DNA from 2 places in the Caldimonas taiwanensis NBRC 104434 genome. Region 1 is predicted to be linked to the other one. Evidence: predicted binding sites of a transcription regulator. Region 1 holds the regulator's gene; the other holds the start of a gene.
What was found. The regulator NrdR, encoded in region 1, represses ribonucleotide reductase genes. The targets are predictions, from matches to a motif close to CACNANATNTNGTG.
Positions count from the first base shown of each region.

Region 2: CTA01S_RS02170 (ribonucleoside-diphosphate reductase subunit alpha) is a predicted target of NrdR. The motif match lies at 2,874-2,887, and genes of this name have one in related genera.

Region 1 is NZ_BCWK01000012.1:25,262-33,033, forward strand. It holds gene CTA01S_RS11280 (pilus assembly PilX family protein) at 1-14, opposite strand, end outside; gene CTA01S_RS11285 (PilW family protein) at 68-1,048, opposite strand; gene pilV (type IV pilus modification protein PilV) at 1,108-1,587, opposite strand; gene CTA01S_RS11295 (GspH/FimT family pseudopilin) at 1,577-2,029, opposite strand; gene nrdR (transcriptional regulator NrdR) at 2,135-2,593, opposite strand; gene glyA (serine hydroxymethyltransferase) at 2,612-3,859, opposite strand; ZMP/ZTP riboswitch at 3,944-4,073, opposite strand; gene CTA01S_RS11310 (transglycosylase SLT domain-containing protein) at 4,162-5,022, opposite strand; gene ubiD (4-hydroxy-3-polyprenylbenzoate decarboxylase) at 5,315-6,892, shown strand; gene CTA01S_RS11320 (YdcF family protein) at 7,151-7,772, opposite strand, start outside.
Region 2 is NZ_BCWK01000002.1:102,333-110,104, forward strand. It holds gene CTA01S_RS02170 (ribonucleoside-diphosphate reductase subunit alpha) at 1-2,668, opposite strand, end outside; gene ampD (1,6-anhydro-N-acetylmuramyl-L-alanine amidase AmpD) at 3,113-3,721, opposite strand; gene CTA01S_RS02180 (sigma-54-dependent transcriptional regulator) at 3,708-5,222, opposite strand; gene CTA01S_RS02185 (sensor histidine kinase) at 5,219-7,093, opposite strand; gene CTA01S_RS02190 (PP0621 family protein) at 7,090-7,323, opposite strand; gene CTA01S_RS02195 (cytochrome C assembly family protein) at 7,320-7,772, opposite strand, start outside.

The DNA.
Region 1 (7,772 bases):
AAAGCGATGATCAAGGCCGCGCCTGTTTCGGCGTGCGGGCCGTGAGGGAGACGGGGCTTGCAGGCTTTCATGGTAGACGGTTGCGCAAACTGACGACGTGGTAGGCGCGCCGCTCCAGCACGGCACCGTCGGTGCCGACGGCTTCGTTGCTGCGCAGGGTCAAGACGATGCGAGTGGCCACGACGCGGGTCCAGTCGGTGATGGCGTTGGCGGCTTGATAGTCGGCGGGCAAGCTGCCGTCGGCATTCATTTGAAGATAGGTCAGTTGCATGTCGTGCACGCCTTCGGCGATTTCTTCGAACTGCACCTCGGCGTTGCCGGCGGCGTTGCGCGTCAGGCGTGCCCGGTACAAAGATCGGCCGTTGCGGCCATTGGCACCGACATACCAAGTTTCACTGGCCACGCCATTGAGCATGCCGCCGGCCTGAAAGGCGTACGTGGTGGGAGTGCCGGCGCAGCTCATGCCCAAGCCAGTCACACAGTTGCCGGGCGAGGCGCCGGCAGTGTTGTGCCCCACCACGGCGCCCGCAACGGACGACACTTGAAACAGCGCTGCTCGCCGGTAGTCGCAGGCCAAGGCCAGATGGCCGGCTTGCAGGCCGTGGGCTGCAGAGCTCAGCGTGAATTGAGCGCTGGCGGTGTCGTGGTTGGTGATGGCCGCGCCGCTGTTGCCGTCGGCATGGATCGAGAAGAAGGCATCAGTGCCGTTGATCCGCTGTGCGGCTGCCGTGCCGAATCCGACCGCAGGGGCGGCCTGGTTGCCTTCGTAGCCGCGCAATCCGGCGTCCCAATCGGCCCACCAGAAATTGCTGGCATTGTTGATGACATTGGCCGTGGGCAGGTTGCGTCCACAATTGGAGCCGCCGGCCTCACGCAGGCTGCGCGCCATCAGCTCGAACGACACCCGGGCGCTTTCTTGCAGACGGGTCAGTTGCTCGGTGGAGCGGAAGGCTTGCCGGTTGGCCACGAAGAGGTTGATGACCCCGCCGACGATGAACAATCCAAGCAGCAAGGCCACCATCAACTCGACCAGGCCGATGCCGCGCATGTGCGCATTCATGCCGCCATGGCGGCGGGGGCGCGGTGTGTGGGAGGCGTAAGAGGGCATCACAGTTGGCTGGTGGTTTCGACGACCTGGGTGGCGCTGCCCCCAGTGCCGCGGCTGTCGTCCCAGAACACGCGAACGGTGCACACTGCGCCTTGGCAAGCGATTTCACCGCACGAGCTGTCATGGTCACCCAAGGTGTCTTTGATCGCGATGATCCAGGCACTTTGGTCATTGGCCACCAAGCTGCCGCCGGACAGGGGAGTGCAGGTGCGGCCCAGCACATAGGCACCCGCGCGGGCTTGATCGACATTGGCGCGCATCGCGTCGAGCATCAGATAGGTCAGGGCCACGGCTTGGCTGCGTTCATAGGCACTTTGGCTGTTCTTCAGCGCGCGAGCCTGCAGGCCGGCGATGCCCAGCAGGCCAATGGACAGCACGAGCACTGCGATCAAGACTTCGATCAGGCCCACGCCGCGCTGCGGGCAGTGCAGCTGCCGCGGCGCGCGGACGGGGGCGGTGGTGTGAGACTTACTCCACATGGATCGATCCGGTTCGGATGCGAATGTTGCGGGTTTGGCTGCCGGCGGTGATGCTGATCTGCCCGGCCGTCACCAAAGAGGTGCCCGCCGTGTTGCTCGAACAGGTGCAGCTGTAGGGCAGGCCGTCGGCACGGAAATCCACGCAGGTTGCCGTGACCGTGGTGTTGGCTTGCAGGCTGCCTTGTCGAATGGCCGTGGCCGATGTGGGCGTGCGGATCACCCAGCCGGAGTTGTCGCTGCAGAACCGGTGGGTCGCATTGCGCCGGATGGCTTCGGCCCGGGCCGCGTGCAAGGCTCCCAGTACCTCGTTGGTTTGGGAGGTGGCGCGGTTGCTTTCGATCATGGCCCGGAAGCTGGGCACGCCCAGGCCCAGCAAGATGGCCAGCACGGCCAGCGCGACCATCAACTCGACCAGCGTGAAACCAGATGCCTTGGGCTGCACGGACGAAACCTCCTGACTGTGAAGGTAACACCCCCTTGGGCCGCCTGGGCGAGCGGCGCGACGAGTGGTCGCGGCGCGTCGATCGACGGCGGTCGTGCGCAGCCTTCAGCGGCTTTTTCGTGAAGTTTCTCTCACCGCGTGCATGAACTCGCTGACATCGTCGAAGCTGCGGTAGACCGAGGCGAAGCGGATGTAGGCGACTTTGTCCAGGCGCTTGAGTTCACGCATCACCCATTCGCCCACGCGGGTGCTGCTGATCTCGCGCTCGCCACTGTGGAGCAAGGAGGCTTCGATGCGCGCGACGGCTTGGTCCAGCGCCTCGGCGCTGACCGGACGCTTGCGCAGCGCCAGCGTCATCGAGGCACGCAGTTTGGCGCGGTCGAACTCGGTGCGCCGGCCATCCTTCTTGACGATCGTGGGGTACTCGATTTCCGCGCGCTCGTAGGTGGTGAAGCGCTTGTCGCAGCCCATGCAGCGCCGCCGTCTGCGGATCACGTCCCCTTCGTCCGATTCGCGGGTTTCGACGACCTGGGTTTCGTCGTGATTGCAGAAGGGGCAGCGCATGATGGGCGGGCGGCAGGCTCAGCGGTAGACCGGGAAGCGGCGCGTCAGTTCGTGAACCTTGGCGCGTACCGCGGCAATGTTGGCTTCATCGTGAGGCCGATCGAGCACATCGGCGATCAGGTGGGCGGTGGCCACCGCTTCGGCCTCGGTGAAGCCGCGGGTGGTCATCGCTGGCGAACCCAAACGGATGCCGCTGGTGATCATGGGTTTTTGCGGGTCGTTGGGGATGCCGTTTTTGTTGCAGGTGATGTGCGCGCGGCCCAGCACGGCTTCGGCTTCCTTGCCGGTCAAGCCCTTGGGGCGCAGGTCCACCAGCATCACATGGCTTTCGGTGCGGCCGCTGACGATGCGCAGCCCGCGGGCCATCAGGGTCTCGGCCAGGGCTTGGGCATTCTTGACCACTTGCTGCTGGTAGGCTTTGAACTCGGGCGACAGGGCTTCTTTGAAGGCCACGGCCTTGGCGGCGATGACATGCATCAGCGGGCCGCCCTGGATGCCGGGGAAAATGGCGCTGTTGATCTGCTTGGCCACGTGGTCCTTCATCAGGATGATGCCGCCGCGCGGGCCACGCAGGCTCTTGTGGGTGGTGGAGGTGACCACGTCGGCATGGGGCACGGGGTTGGGGTAGACGCCACCGGCGATCAGGCCGGCATAGTGCGCCATGTCCACCATGAAGTACGCGCCCACGGCCTTGGCAACGCGAGCAAAGCGCTCGAAGTCGATGCGCAGGCTATAGGCCGAGGCCCCGGCGATGATGAGCTTGGGCTTGTGCTCGTGTGCCAGCCGCTCCATCGCGTCGTAATCGATTTCTTCCTTCTCGTTCAGGCCATAGCTGACCACCTTGAACCACTTGCCGGACATGTTCAGCGGCATGCCGTGGGTGAGGTGGCCGCCTTCGGCCAGGCTCATGCCCATGATGGTGTCGCCCGGCTGCAGCAGCGCGAAGAACACGCCTTGGTTGGCTTGCGAGCCGGAGTTGGGCTGCACGTTGGCATGCTCGGCGCCGAAGAGCTGCTTGAGCCGGTCGATGGCCAGCTGTTCGACGATATCCACGTACTCGCAGCCGCCGTAGTAGCGCTTGCCGGGATAGCCTTCGGCGTACTTGTTGGTCAGCTGGCTGCCCTGTGCGGCCATGACGGCCGGGGAGGCGTAGTTTTCGGAGGCGATCAGCTCGATGTGGTCTTCTTGGCGCTGGTTTTCTTGTTGGATGGCCGCCCAGATGTCGGGATCGACGTTGGCAAGGGTGGAGGTGGATCGGTCGAACATGGCAGTCCTCTTCAATGCGATGAAGTCCCTCGTCGCACCGGCGGCGGCTGCGCTGACGCACCCGAGATGCCGCGTGCTGGATCGGAGGGCTGCCCAGGCGAACGGCGAAACGGCGGGGCTGGATGCGGCCGCCGGCTGCACTTCCCGGTGGTTCACCACCTCGGGCGCACACCTCGCAGGCGAGGGGGCCTTATCGCCAGTTGTGCAACGCCCGCAGTGTACTGGAGAACGCCCACGCCGGCCCGGCCCATGGTGCAGGCGCCCCACGGGCGCGAGGCCTTGCGCGGCTCAGGAGGCTCGACTCAGGAGGCTTGAGCCACCCGGGTGTCTGCGTCGGGCTGTCGCGTGGCCTTGGCCTCGGGGGCAGAGGCCGCGGCCGGGGCCGTGGTCGGGCTGCTGGTGCGCACCAGCAGCGGCACCGTGACGGGCACCGCACGGCCTTGGGCCACTTGGCGCAAATGGTTGCGCTCGGCCAGCACCTTGGCCGCGTAACCGCCGTCATCGGGCAGGTTGGCCGCGCCCACATACCACTTCAAGCCGCCTTCGAGGCTGCCGGCACGCTGGATGTATTCGTGCAGGATCTGGGCACCCACGCGCAGATTGCTCACGGGATCGAAGGCCGCATGGGTGCCACCAAAGGCCTCGTATTTGTCATCGTGGACGCGGGTCATCACCTGCATCAAGCCCTGGGCGCCCACCGGACTTTGGGCGAAGGGGTTGAAGCTGGACTCCACGGCGATCACGGCCAGCAGCAAGGTCGGGTCCAGCCCGGTGCGCTGGCCCACATCCCAGGCTTCTTGGACCAGCCGGGCCACTGGCTCGGGCGCCACACGGTAGCGCCGCGATATCCATTGCACGATGGCGGCTTGTTCCTTGCCAAGTTCGCGCGGGTCGGCCGCCGTGGCGCGGCGGATGGCCTCGGGATCGGCCAGCGCGGCCACCAGGCTTTCGTCTTGACTCAGGCGGGCTTCCTGGCGCTGGAGCAGCCAGCCCAGGGCCTGCTGCTCCAGTTGTTCGCGCCATTGCGGCCGGCCCAGGCCAAAGAGGGCCGCGCCCAGCACGAGCAGGCCCAGCAGCGCCAGGCCGTTGTGGCTGATATCGAGCAGGCCCTGTCCAACGTCCCGGAAGAAGACCGAGACACTGCGGGCCACCGACTGCGTCATCTGCGACACCCGGTGTCGCAAGGGATGGTTCGCTGTCATGTCACTCCTTTCGGTCCGCGGGGCCTGGAAGGCCGATGTCTCGGCCCGGCCTGAGCCGCGGAGATAATGCCCGGCCACCCTAGAAAGTCAGGCGCCTGCAGAATGCAAGGCCCGGGTGGCGATCGAGGGCATGGGCAGCGTGAAGTGCACCGGCAGCCGGTGCGGGTTATCCCTGATGGGAGACGGCCGGATTCTAGGAAGGCTCGAAATAACCAGTCAAGCCTATAGATTACACGTGTAATTATGATGAGTTATGAAGTACCGGGATTTGCGTGATTTTTTGAGCCGGCTGGAGGCCATGGGGGAACTGCGGCGCGTTCACGAGCCCGTGTCCCCGGTCTTGGAAATGACCGCGTTGTGCGATCGCGTGCTCAAAGCCGGGGGGCCGGCGCTGTGGTTCGAGCAGCCGGTGGGGCATCGCATCCCGGTGCTGGGCAATTTGTTTGGCACCCCCAAACGGGTGGCCCTTGGCATGGGGCAGGACGATGTACAGGCCTTGCGGGGCATCGGGGAGCTGTTGGCCCGGCTGAAGGAGCCCGAGCCGCCGCGCGGGCTGAAAGACGCCGGCCGGCTGGTGCAGATGGCCAAAGCGCTGTGGGACATGAAGCCGGCCGTGGTGCGGCGGGCACCGTGCCAGTCCGTGGTGTGGGAGGGGGCTGACATCGATCTGTCGCGCCTGCCGATCCAGCATTGCTGGCCGGGGGACGTGGCGCCGCTGATCACCTGGGGCTTGGTGGTGACGCGCGGGCCGCAGTCGGTGCCGCATCCGCGCACGCGCCAGAACCTGGGCATCTACCGTCAGCAGGTGATCGGGCCGCGGCAGTTGATCATGCGCTGGCTGGCCCACCGGGGCGGCGCGCTGGATTTCCGGGACTTCGCGCTGGCCAACCCAGGCCGGCCGTTTCCGATCGCGGTGGCTCTGGGGGCGGACCCGGCCACCATCCTGGGGGCGGTCACGCCGGTGCCCGACAGCCTGTCGGAATACCAGTTTGCCGGGCTGTTGCGCGGTTCGCGCACCGAGGTGGTGACCACGGGGGTCGGGGAAGGATCGGTGCAGCTGCAAGTGCCCGCCAGCGCCGAGATCGTTTTGGAGGGGCACATCCCGGTGGCCGCCCCAGGCTACACGGGCACGTCGGCCCATGGCGTGCCGTTGAAGGAAAAGGGGGGATATCTGCATGCCTTGGAAGGCCCTTTTGGGGACCACACGGGCTATTACAACGAGCAGGACTGGTTTCCGGTGTTCGAGCTGTCTCGTATCACGATGCGGGATGCGCCGATCTACCACTCCACCTACACCGGCAAACCGCCCGACGAACCCGCGGTGCTGGGCGTGGCGCTCAACGAGGTGTTCGTGCCGATCTTGCGCAAGCAGTTTCCCGAGATCGTGGACTTTTACCTGCCGCCGGAGGGCTGCAGTTACCGCATGGCGATCCTGAGCATGCGCAAGGCCTATGCGGGCCATGCGAAGCGACTGATGTTCGGGGTGTGGAGTTTTTTGCGGCAGTTCATGTACACCAAGTTCATCGTGGTCACCGACGACGACGTGGACATCCGCTGCTGGGCCGATGTGATCTGGGCCATCACCACCAGGGCCGACCCGGTGCGCGACACCACCTTGGTGGAGCACACGCCGATCGACTATTTGGACTTCGCTTCGCCGACGTCGGGCTTGGGCGGCAAGATGGGCATCGATGCGACGAACAAATGGCCGGGTGAAACGCAGCGCGAATGGGGCCGCTTGATCACGATGGACGCGCAGGTGCGCGCGCGCATGGATGCCCTGTACGAGCGCTTGTTTTGCACGGCGGCGGCTGATGATGGCCCACGGTAATGGTGCCCGGTGATGGCACCCGGTGATGGCGCCCGGTAATGGGGGCGTGTGTTCTGATTGGAAATGCGAACTGGCGTCCAGGCCGAGGCTGCGGTATCGTCTTGACGCCTGCTGGAATGCAGGTGTTTCCGATGCGCAGTCTCTGCGCGTAAGGAGCCCCGGACTTCTTCCCTCCGGAGCCCCGAAACGTGGCGTCACGCCACCCCCCCTCCGGCCGCCACGGCTCGGAGGGGTTTCTGTTTGGGGGCTCGCGGTCGTTCAGTACCCAAGCCTCAAGGCAAGCCATTCGCGCCAGGCATGGCGGTTTTCCAGCAGGCCGAGGAGGCTGGGTGTCCAGTGGGCCAGGTGCGAGGTCTGCGCAGGAAGCAGCCCCATGGGTGCCGGTTGGATCGTCAAATCGCTGCCGGCCAGCGCTTCGGTGAAGGCGCGTTGCGCGCGCGGCATGTGCCAGACATGGGTGACCAGCACGATCTTGCGCACACCGGCATGGCGCAGCAATGCTGCAGTGCGGCCGGCGTTCTCGCGGGTATCGCGCGAAGTGTCTTCCACCCAGCGCAAGCTTGCGGCATATTCTTCCCGGGCGATGCGCTCGGCCACGCGGGCTTCGGGGGTCACGGATTCAGGCAGGCCATGCGGGATGCCGCCGCTGTAGGCCACGGGCAGGCCGGTCTGCCGCGCCAGCCACAGCCCGTAGCGCAGGCGTTGCAGGCCGGTGTCGGACAGGTCTGACAGTCGGTAGTCGGGCGAGCGCGGCACCAGGCCGCCGCCCAGCACGACGATGGCCACGCTCGGTGGTGCTTTGCCTTGGGCTTTGGCCTGGGTCTTCAACTCGTCCAGGTCCAAGGGGCCGAGCGCTGGCGGCACCCGCAGCACAAAGGAT
Region 2 (7,772 bases), on a different contig from region 1:
TGTAGGTCTCGTCGAGCTTCTTGCCCGATGCGCCGGCCATGTAGATGTTCAGACTTTGCGCCTGGTCGATCCACTTCTGACGGCGCGCGGCAGCCTCCACCAGCCACACCGGCTCGATTTCGAAGGCCGTGGCATACAGCTGCTTGAGATCCTCGGGCACCCGATCGATGCGACGCAGCGAGCCGTCGAAGTGCTTGAGGTCCATGACCATCACGTCGTCCCACAAGCCCAGCTTTTTCAGGTCGCGCACCAGGTACTCATTGACCACGGTGAACTCGCCCGAGAGGTTGGACTTGACCGACAGGTTGCCAAAGCAAGGTTCGATCGAAGCATCCACCCCAACGATGTTGGAGATGGTGGCCGTCGGCGCGATGGCCACACAGTTGGAGTTGCGCATGCCGTACTGGGCGATGCGAGCGCGCAGCGCCTCCCAGTCCATCGTCGAGGACGTGTCGACCTCGACGTAGCCGCCGCGCTCCTCGGCCAGCATCTTCAGCGTGTCCAACGGCAGGATGCCGCGGTCCCACAGCGAGCCGCGATAGCTGGAGTAGCGGCCACGCTCCTCGGCCAACTCGGTAGACGCCCAGTAGGCGTAGTAGCACACCGCCTCCATCGAGCGATCGGCGAACTCCACGGCCGCCTGGCTGGCATAGGGGATGCGCAGCTGATACAGCGCGTCCTGGAAGCCCATGATGCCCAGGCCGACCGGGCGGTGGCGCAGGTTGGAGTCGCGGGCCTTCTTGACGGCGTAGTAGTTGATGTCGATGACGTTGTCCAGCATGCGCATGGCCGTGGCCACCGTCTTCCTGAGCTTCTCGTGGTCGATGCCGCCGTCCTTGAGGTGCCGCGCCAGGTTCACCGAGCCCAGGTTGCACACGGCGATTTCCTGGTCGTTGGTGTTCAGCGTGATCTCGGTGCACAGGTTGCTGCTGTGCACCACGCCGACGTGCTGCTGGGGCGAGCGCACGTTGCAAGCGTCCTTGAAGGTGATCCAAGGATGCCCGGTCTCGAACAGCATGGTCAGCATCTTGCGCCACAGATCGACGGCCCGCACCTTTTTGTACAGCTTGATCTCGCCGCGGGCGACCATCTCCTCGTAGCGGGTGTAGGCCGCCTCGAAGTCCTTGCCGAACTTGTCATGCAGGTCCGGGCAGGTGGACGGCGAAAACAGCGTCCACTCCCCGTTTTCCATCACCCGCTTCATGAACAGGTCGGGAATCCAGTTGGCCGTGTTCATGTCGTGGGTGCGGCGGCGATCGTCGCCGGTGTTCTTGCGCAGCTCCAGGAACTCCTCGACATCCAGGTGCCAGGTCTCCAGATAGGCGCACACGGCGCCCTTGCGCTTGCCGCCTTGGTTGACGGCCACGGCCGTGTCGTTGACCACCTTCAGGAAGGGCACGACCCCTTGGCTCTCGCCATTGGTGCCTTTGATATGGCTGCCCAGGGCGCGCACGCGGGTCCAGTCGTTGCCCAAGCCGCCGGCGAACTTGGACAACAGCGCGTTTTCCTTGATGGCCTCGTAGATGCCTTCCAGATCGTCGGGCACGGTGGTGAGATAGCAGCTCGACAGCTGCGAGCGGCGCGTGCCGGAATTGAACAGCGTGGGCGTGCTCGACATGAAGTCGAAGCTGGACAGCACTTCGTAGAACTCGATGGCGCGGGCTTCGCGGTCGATTTCATTGAGCGCCAGGCCCATGGCCACGCGCATGAAGAAGGCCTGAGGCAGCTCGATGCGCTGCTTGCGGATGTGCAGGAAGTAGCGGTCGTACAGGGTTTGCAGGCCCAGATAGTCGAACTGCAGGTCGCGATCGGCTTTGAGCGCTTGGCCCAAACGGGTCAGATCGAACTGCAGCAGCCGCTCGTCGAGCAGCTCGGCCTCCACCCCCTTCTTGATGAAGCCGGGGAAATACTCGGCATAGCGCTGGTGCATCTCGGCATGGGTGACCTCCTCGCCGAGCACTTCCTTGCGGATGGTGTGCAGCAGCAGCCGCGCCGTGGCGCGGGTGTAAGCCGGGTCTTTTTCGATCAGGGTGCGCGCAGCCAGGATGGCAGCCTTGTGCACCTCCTCCATCGGCACCCCGTCGTAGAGATTGCGGCGGGTCTCGGCCAAGATGGGCTCGGGTTTGACGTCCTCACCCAAACCCTCACAGGCCGACTGGATCAGGGCCTGCAGGCGCGTCATGTCCAGGGGCACGCGGTGGCCTCCATCGACCACCATCAGCGTGGGCTCGGCCTGCTGGGCGGCCGCCTGCTCGGCTTGACGGGCGCGCTCTTGGGCGCGGCGTTCCCGATAGAGCACATAGGCTCGCGCCACTTCATGGTGGCCGCCACGCATCAGACACAGCTCGACCTGGTCCTGCACGTCCTCGATGTGGAAGGTGCCACCGCCCGGACGTGAGCGCAGCAAGGCACGCACCACCGTCTCGGTCAGGTTGTCCACCGTCTCGCGCACGCTGGCCGAGGCCGCGCCTTGCGCCCCGTGCACCGCCAGAAAAGCCTTCATCAAGGCCACCGCGATCTTGTGCGGCTCGAAAGCCACCACCGCGCCGTTGCGACGGATGATCTGGTAGCCGGCATAGGCCGAGGACGTGGCGCCGGCCGGACGGGCGGTGGAGGCACTGAGGGCGGAGCCAGTGTGCGGCTCGGAGCTGGCAATGGTGGTTTGCATGGGTTCCCCTAAATCTGCGTGTGGCGGTGCATGTCCAGCGGTGCCGGTGGCGCAAGCTCGGTGCGAGCCCTCACCATGACGGGCCGCGGCCATGCACACATCGTCTGGACCGCTGCGCTGCCTGCGGCTCCGGCGGCTCGGCGGCCGGCCTGGCTGACGTGTGTCACCGTGTCTCGGAACGCGCGCAGGGCATCGCAGTCGAAAACACTATATCTAGTGTACCAACCCCTTTCAAGCGCTACCGATAGTGTCCTGAGGGCACGCAATGCAGGATTGACGAACGCCCCGTTTGGTGCTTGCCTGGCCCGCGCAACACCACGCGAAACACCCCGGATCGGCCGCCCGGCCGCTTCACGACGGCCTGGGCCACGGCATGGCCAAGCACCATGCGGGCTGGCGGCCCAAGGTCGGGCGCAAGACCGCGCCAGGCTTGGTCAAGGACGATCAGGCCGACGCAGCGGCCAAGGGAGCGAAGCAAGCCACCGGCCAGTCCAGGGCACGCTGCAAGCCCTGCCAGTCGAAGGCCGCTCCAGGGTCGGCCTTGCGGCCCGGGGCCACGTGCTCGTGGCCGGCGACGTGGGCAATCGGATACACCGCGCGCAATTCGCGCAGCAGGAGGACCAGCGCACGGTACTGCACCGGAGCGAAGGCTTCGCCCTCCAAGCCCTCGAGCTCAATGCCCACGCTGAAGTCATTGCAGTTCTCGCGTCCGCGGAACACGGAGCGGCCCGCATGCCAAGCCCGCCGGTCGCAGGAGACGAACTGCAACAGCTCGCCATCGCGCCGCACGACGAAATGGGCCGACACCTCCAGCCCGCGCAGCCGCTCGAAATAGGGATGCTGCGCGCAGTCGAGCCGGTTGGTGAAGAAGTCCTCGATCTCGGCTCCGCCGTAGCGGCCCGGCGGCAGGCTGATCGAGTGGATCACGACCAACTCCGGCACGACCCCCGGCGGTCGCGGCCCCTCATTGGGACTGGGCACCGCGCGTGCCCCGGCCCACCAGCCCTCGCGCCAGCGCTGCGCCGGCGTCGGCCCCACATCATTCGGATGCATCGCCGTCGGTGGTCACGCCATGCTCGGCCACGGTCACGCCCAGCCGTGCCATGCGATAGCGCATCTGTCGCAAAGACAGGCCCAGGCTCGCACCGGCGGCCGTGCGGTTGTAGCGGTGCCGCTCCAACGCGCGGATGAGGATGTCGCGTTCGACCGCATCGAGGTAGGCTTCCAAGTTGGACGGCAGCGGTGGCTCGCCAGCCACCGTGCTCGGGGCCCCCGCCTGCGGGGCGGGCGCCTCGAGATCTTGGCTCAGGGTATCGCCCTCGGGCTCGTCGGGCAAAAACAGCGCCCCCTCGTCGACCCAATCGCCGCCAGACAGAGCAACGGCTCGGTGCAAGAGGTTCTCCAATTCGCGCACATTGCCCGGGAAGGTATAGCGGCGCAATTGTTCCAGCGCCTGCGGCGCCAGGCGGGGCGGCGGCCACACGCCGGCGTCCTGGGCGATGCGTTCGAGCACCCGCTCGCAAATGGCCGGCAAATCCTCCAGGCGCTCGCGCAGCGGCGGCACACGGATCTGAATGACGTTGAGGCGGTAATACAGATCCTGACGGAAGCGCCCGGCCTGCACTTCGGCAGCCAGATCTTTGTGGGTGGCGCTGATGATGCGCACGTCCACTGGCGTCTCGCTGACCGCGCCCACCGGGCGCACGGCACGCTCCTGGATGACGCGCAGCAGCTTGGACTGCATCGACAAGGGCAGATCGCCAATCTCGTCGAGGAACAACGTGCCACCACGCGCTGCCTGGAAAAAGCCTTCACGATCTTCGTTGGCGCCGGTGAAGGCCCCTTTGCGGTACCCGAAGAACTCGGCCTCCAGCAATTGCTCGGGAATGGCTCCGCAGTTGACGGCGATGAAGGGCTGATCCTGGCGTGGACTGACTTCGTGCACGGCGCGCGCGACCAGCTCCTTGCCGGTGCCCGATTCGCCGGCCACCAACACCGGTGCCATGCTGCGGGCCACTTTGTCGATGAGGCTGCGCACTTGCTGCATGGCCGGGGATTGGCCGGCCATGCGATCCAGGGCCCGACGTGCCGTGCTGCCGCTGCCGGCGGCGCCTGCGCGCGCGGTCGACCGCGGGGGGGTGGACGCCGCCGTGGCGGGTGCCGACGGGCTGGCTGCGCTTTGGCGCCCCAGCGCCGAGGCAATCACCGAGCGGAATTGCCGCAAATCCACAGGCTTGGTGAGATAGTCATAAGCCCCCGCTTTGAGCGCCTCGACGGCGTTCTCCGGCGAGCCGAAGGCGGTGATCACGATGATCTTCTCACGCCGACCGGCCTGTTCGAGGCGGCGCAGCAAGTCCAAGCCGGTGCCATCGGGCAGGCGCATGTCGGTGATGACGGCGCTGTAGGTGCGGTCGCGCAGACGCGCCCAGGCATCTTCGACGCTGGAGGCGGTCTCTACGTCGTAGCCCTCGCGCAGCAGCGTCAGCTCGTACAGGGTACGCAAGTCGGGCTCGTCATCGACGACCAACAGGCTGTAATGGGAGGCGAGCGTCATGTGTCGAGGTGCAGAGTGGGCGAGCTGGCATCGAGGGCTTCGCGCCGCATGACCAGGTAGAACTCATTGCGCGCGACATGGTGAGCACCGCGCAGCCGGTAGTCGATGGTCGCGCCATAGCGCTCACACAACTCTTTGCAAATATACAAGCCCAAACCAGTGCCACGGCTGCGCGTCGAGAAGAAGGGCTCGAAAAGATAACGCTCGACCTCGGGAGGAATCGGCGCCCCGTCGCTGGCCACGCTCAAGGTGACGATCTGCTCGCCATCGGGGTACAAGTGCACCTCCACGCTGCCGGGCCGGCCAGAGGCATGGCGGTAGGCATTGTCCAGCAGGTTCACGAGCACACGGCGCAGGTGGTCCGGATCGAAGCGCGAACCCACAGGCTGCGAGGGCAGGTTCAGACGCAATGCGCTGTGCTCGTCTGAGGGCAGGCCTGCCGTGCGCGCCCAGTCGTGGCAAATGGTGGCCACCAAGGCGGTCAGATCCACCACTGCGGCGGCCGCCGCCGGCCCCCCCGGGGCGACCTCCATCACGTCATCGACGATGCGCTTGAGCCGCTCGACATTGTCACTGACCATCTGCGTGAGCCGGCGTTGAGCCGGGGTGTCGGCATCCTCGGCCAAAAGCGCATTGGCCTGGGCAATGGCCGCCAAGGGATTGCGAATCTCGTGCGCAATGCCGGCGGAGATGCGTCCCATCGCGGCCAGTTTTTCTTGACGCACGCGCGCCTGCACGTCGCGCTCGTCTTCCAGAAACAACACACACAGCTCCTCGCTGCTGTCCGGATCGCGCCGACGCGTGAAACGCATGCGCACCCGCAGCACACGCTCCACGCCAGAGTCGAACTTCAAATGGATTTCGCGCCCCGCCGCGGGCCATTGGCCTTCGGCGAAGGCGCGGCGCACCGCCTGGGCCAACGGCTCCCAAGCCGGATGAGACTGCAGCGGAAAAGGCGCCGGCCGCGCCAGCCCTGAGTCCGAAATGATGCGCCGCGCCGCCGGATTGGCCGCGCGCACCTTGCCGCGGCGATCGACCACCAAAACACCATGGTGCAACTCGTCGATCACCAGCCGATTGAGCTGCGCTTGCTGCCGGGCCAGTTCGAGGCTGCCGCGGGCGGCCAGCTCCTCGCGAGCCAGCCGGCCGGCCATCTCGCCGGCCAAGATCGCAATCACGAAGAAGCCGCTGGCCACCAAGCCGGCCTGTGTCATGAGCACGCCCAGGTCGGCCCCGCGAGCGGCTTCGCGCCAGGCTTCGCCCAAGAGCATGAGCGTGACGGTGGCGGCCACGGCCAGCGCGGTGCGCCTCCGGGTCAACACCCCGGCCATCAGCACCGGCAGCACCAGCAGCGGCACGAAATTGAGCCCACCGCGCGGCGCAAGCAGGTGCAAACTTCCAAAGGCCACCACGTCCACCACGATGGTGCCCAGCCACTGGGTGCGGTTCAGACGCACCGGAAGGCGGCCCAAGCCGCCAGCTCGGCGATAGGCAAACCAAGTGACCAGGGTCAAGACCGCGTAGGCCGCGCATCCGGCCAGCACCGGCCAGGGCACGCCGGCCGTCCCCAACCCTGCGGAGGCCAGCTGGGTGCTCAGCAGCAACAGCCCCACCACCACCCGTGCGCCGAGGAAGGCCCGGAAGATGCGCTGGAACGAGGGGATGCCCGAACCCAGCAGGCGCCGCGCATGACGGGTCAGGAAGCGCGAGTCTTCGCTGGGCAAGGTGTTGCCGTCGTTGTAGCGCGATTCCTCGTCGATCTGCGTGTCTTGCTCGACGCCAATCGCTGCGAACCAAGACTCCGGCGCGGGACGTTCGGCCGCCACAGGGCGGCGCTGCGTGGCGCGTCGTGGGGCGAGCCTGCGGTTCATCGCGGACCGGCCAGGCGGTGGGCCGCGCTGCAATAGTGGCGCCCGTCGTCGCCCGTGATGGCCTCGTCCCGTGGCAGGTGCAGCCCGCAGTGCGCGCAGTCGACCATGGTCTGCGGGCGCGCTCGAGGGCCGGCCGCCCGGGACGCCGCCGCCCCGGCATCGCGCCGGCGTCCGCTGCGCAGCACCCACACCAGCGCCATCACCACCACCAAGACGACGAGATATTTCACGATGCCGCCCCCACGGACACGGCCCGATGCAGCAAGACTTCCATCACGAAGCGGGAGCCGACATAGGCCAGCAACAACAGGCCCGCACCGGTATACAGCCAGCGCGTGGCCATGCGCCCACGCCAGCCGAAGGCACGACGCCCCGCCAGCAAACCGGCGAACACTGCCCAGGCCAAGATGGAGAACACCGTCTTGTGATCCCAGCGCCACGGGTCGGCAAACCACCAGCCCAGCACGAGCGCCGCCGACAACACCACGAAGCCCGCCGCAACGAAACGAAAGGTCAGCTTTTCCACACGCAGCAAGGGCATGCCCAGCGGCGCGGGCGGCAGCACACCGCGGCGGATGCGCATTTGACGCTCTGCATGCGACAGCAGGCCCGCATGCAGCACGGCCGCGCCGAACAAGCCATAGGAGGCAATGCCCAGCACCCAATGCAGGGGCATCCA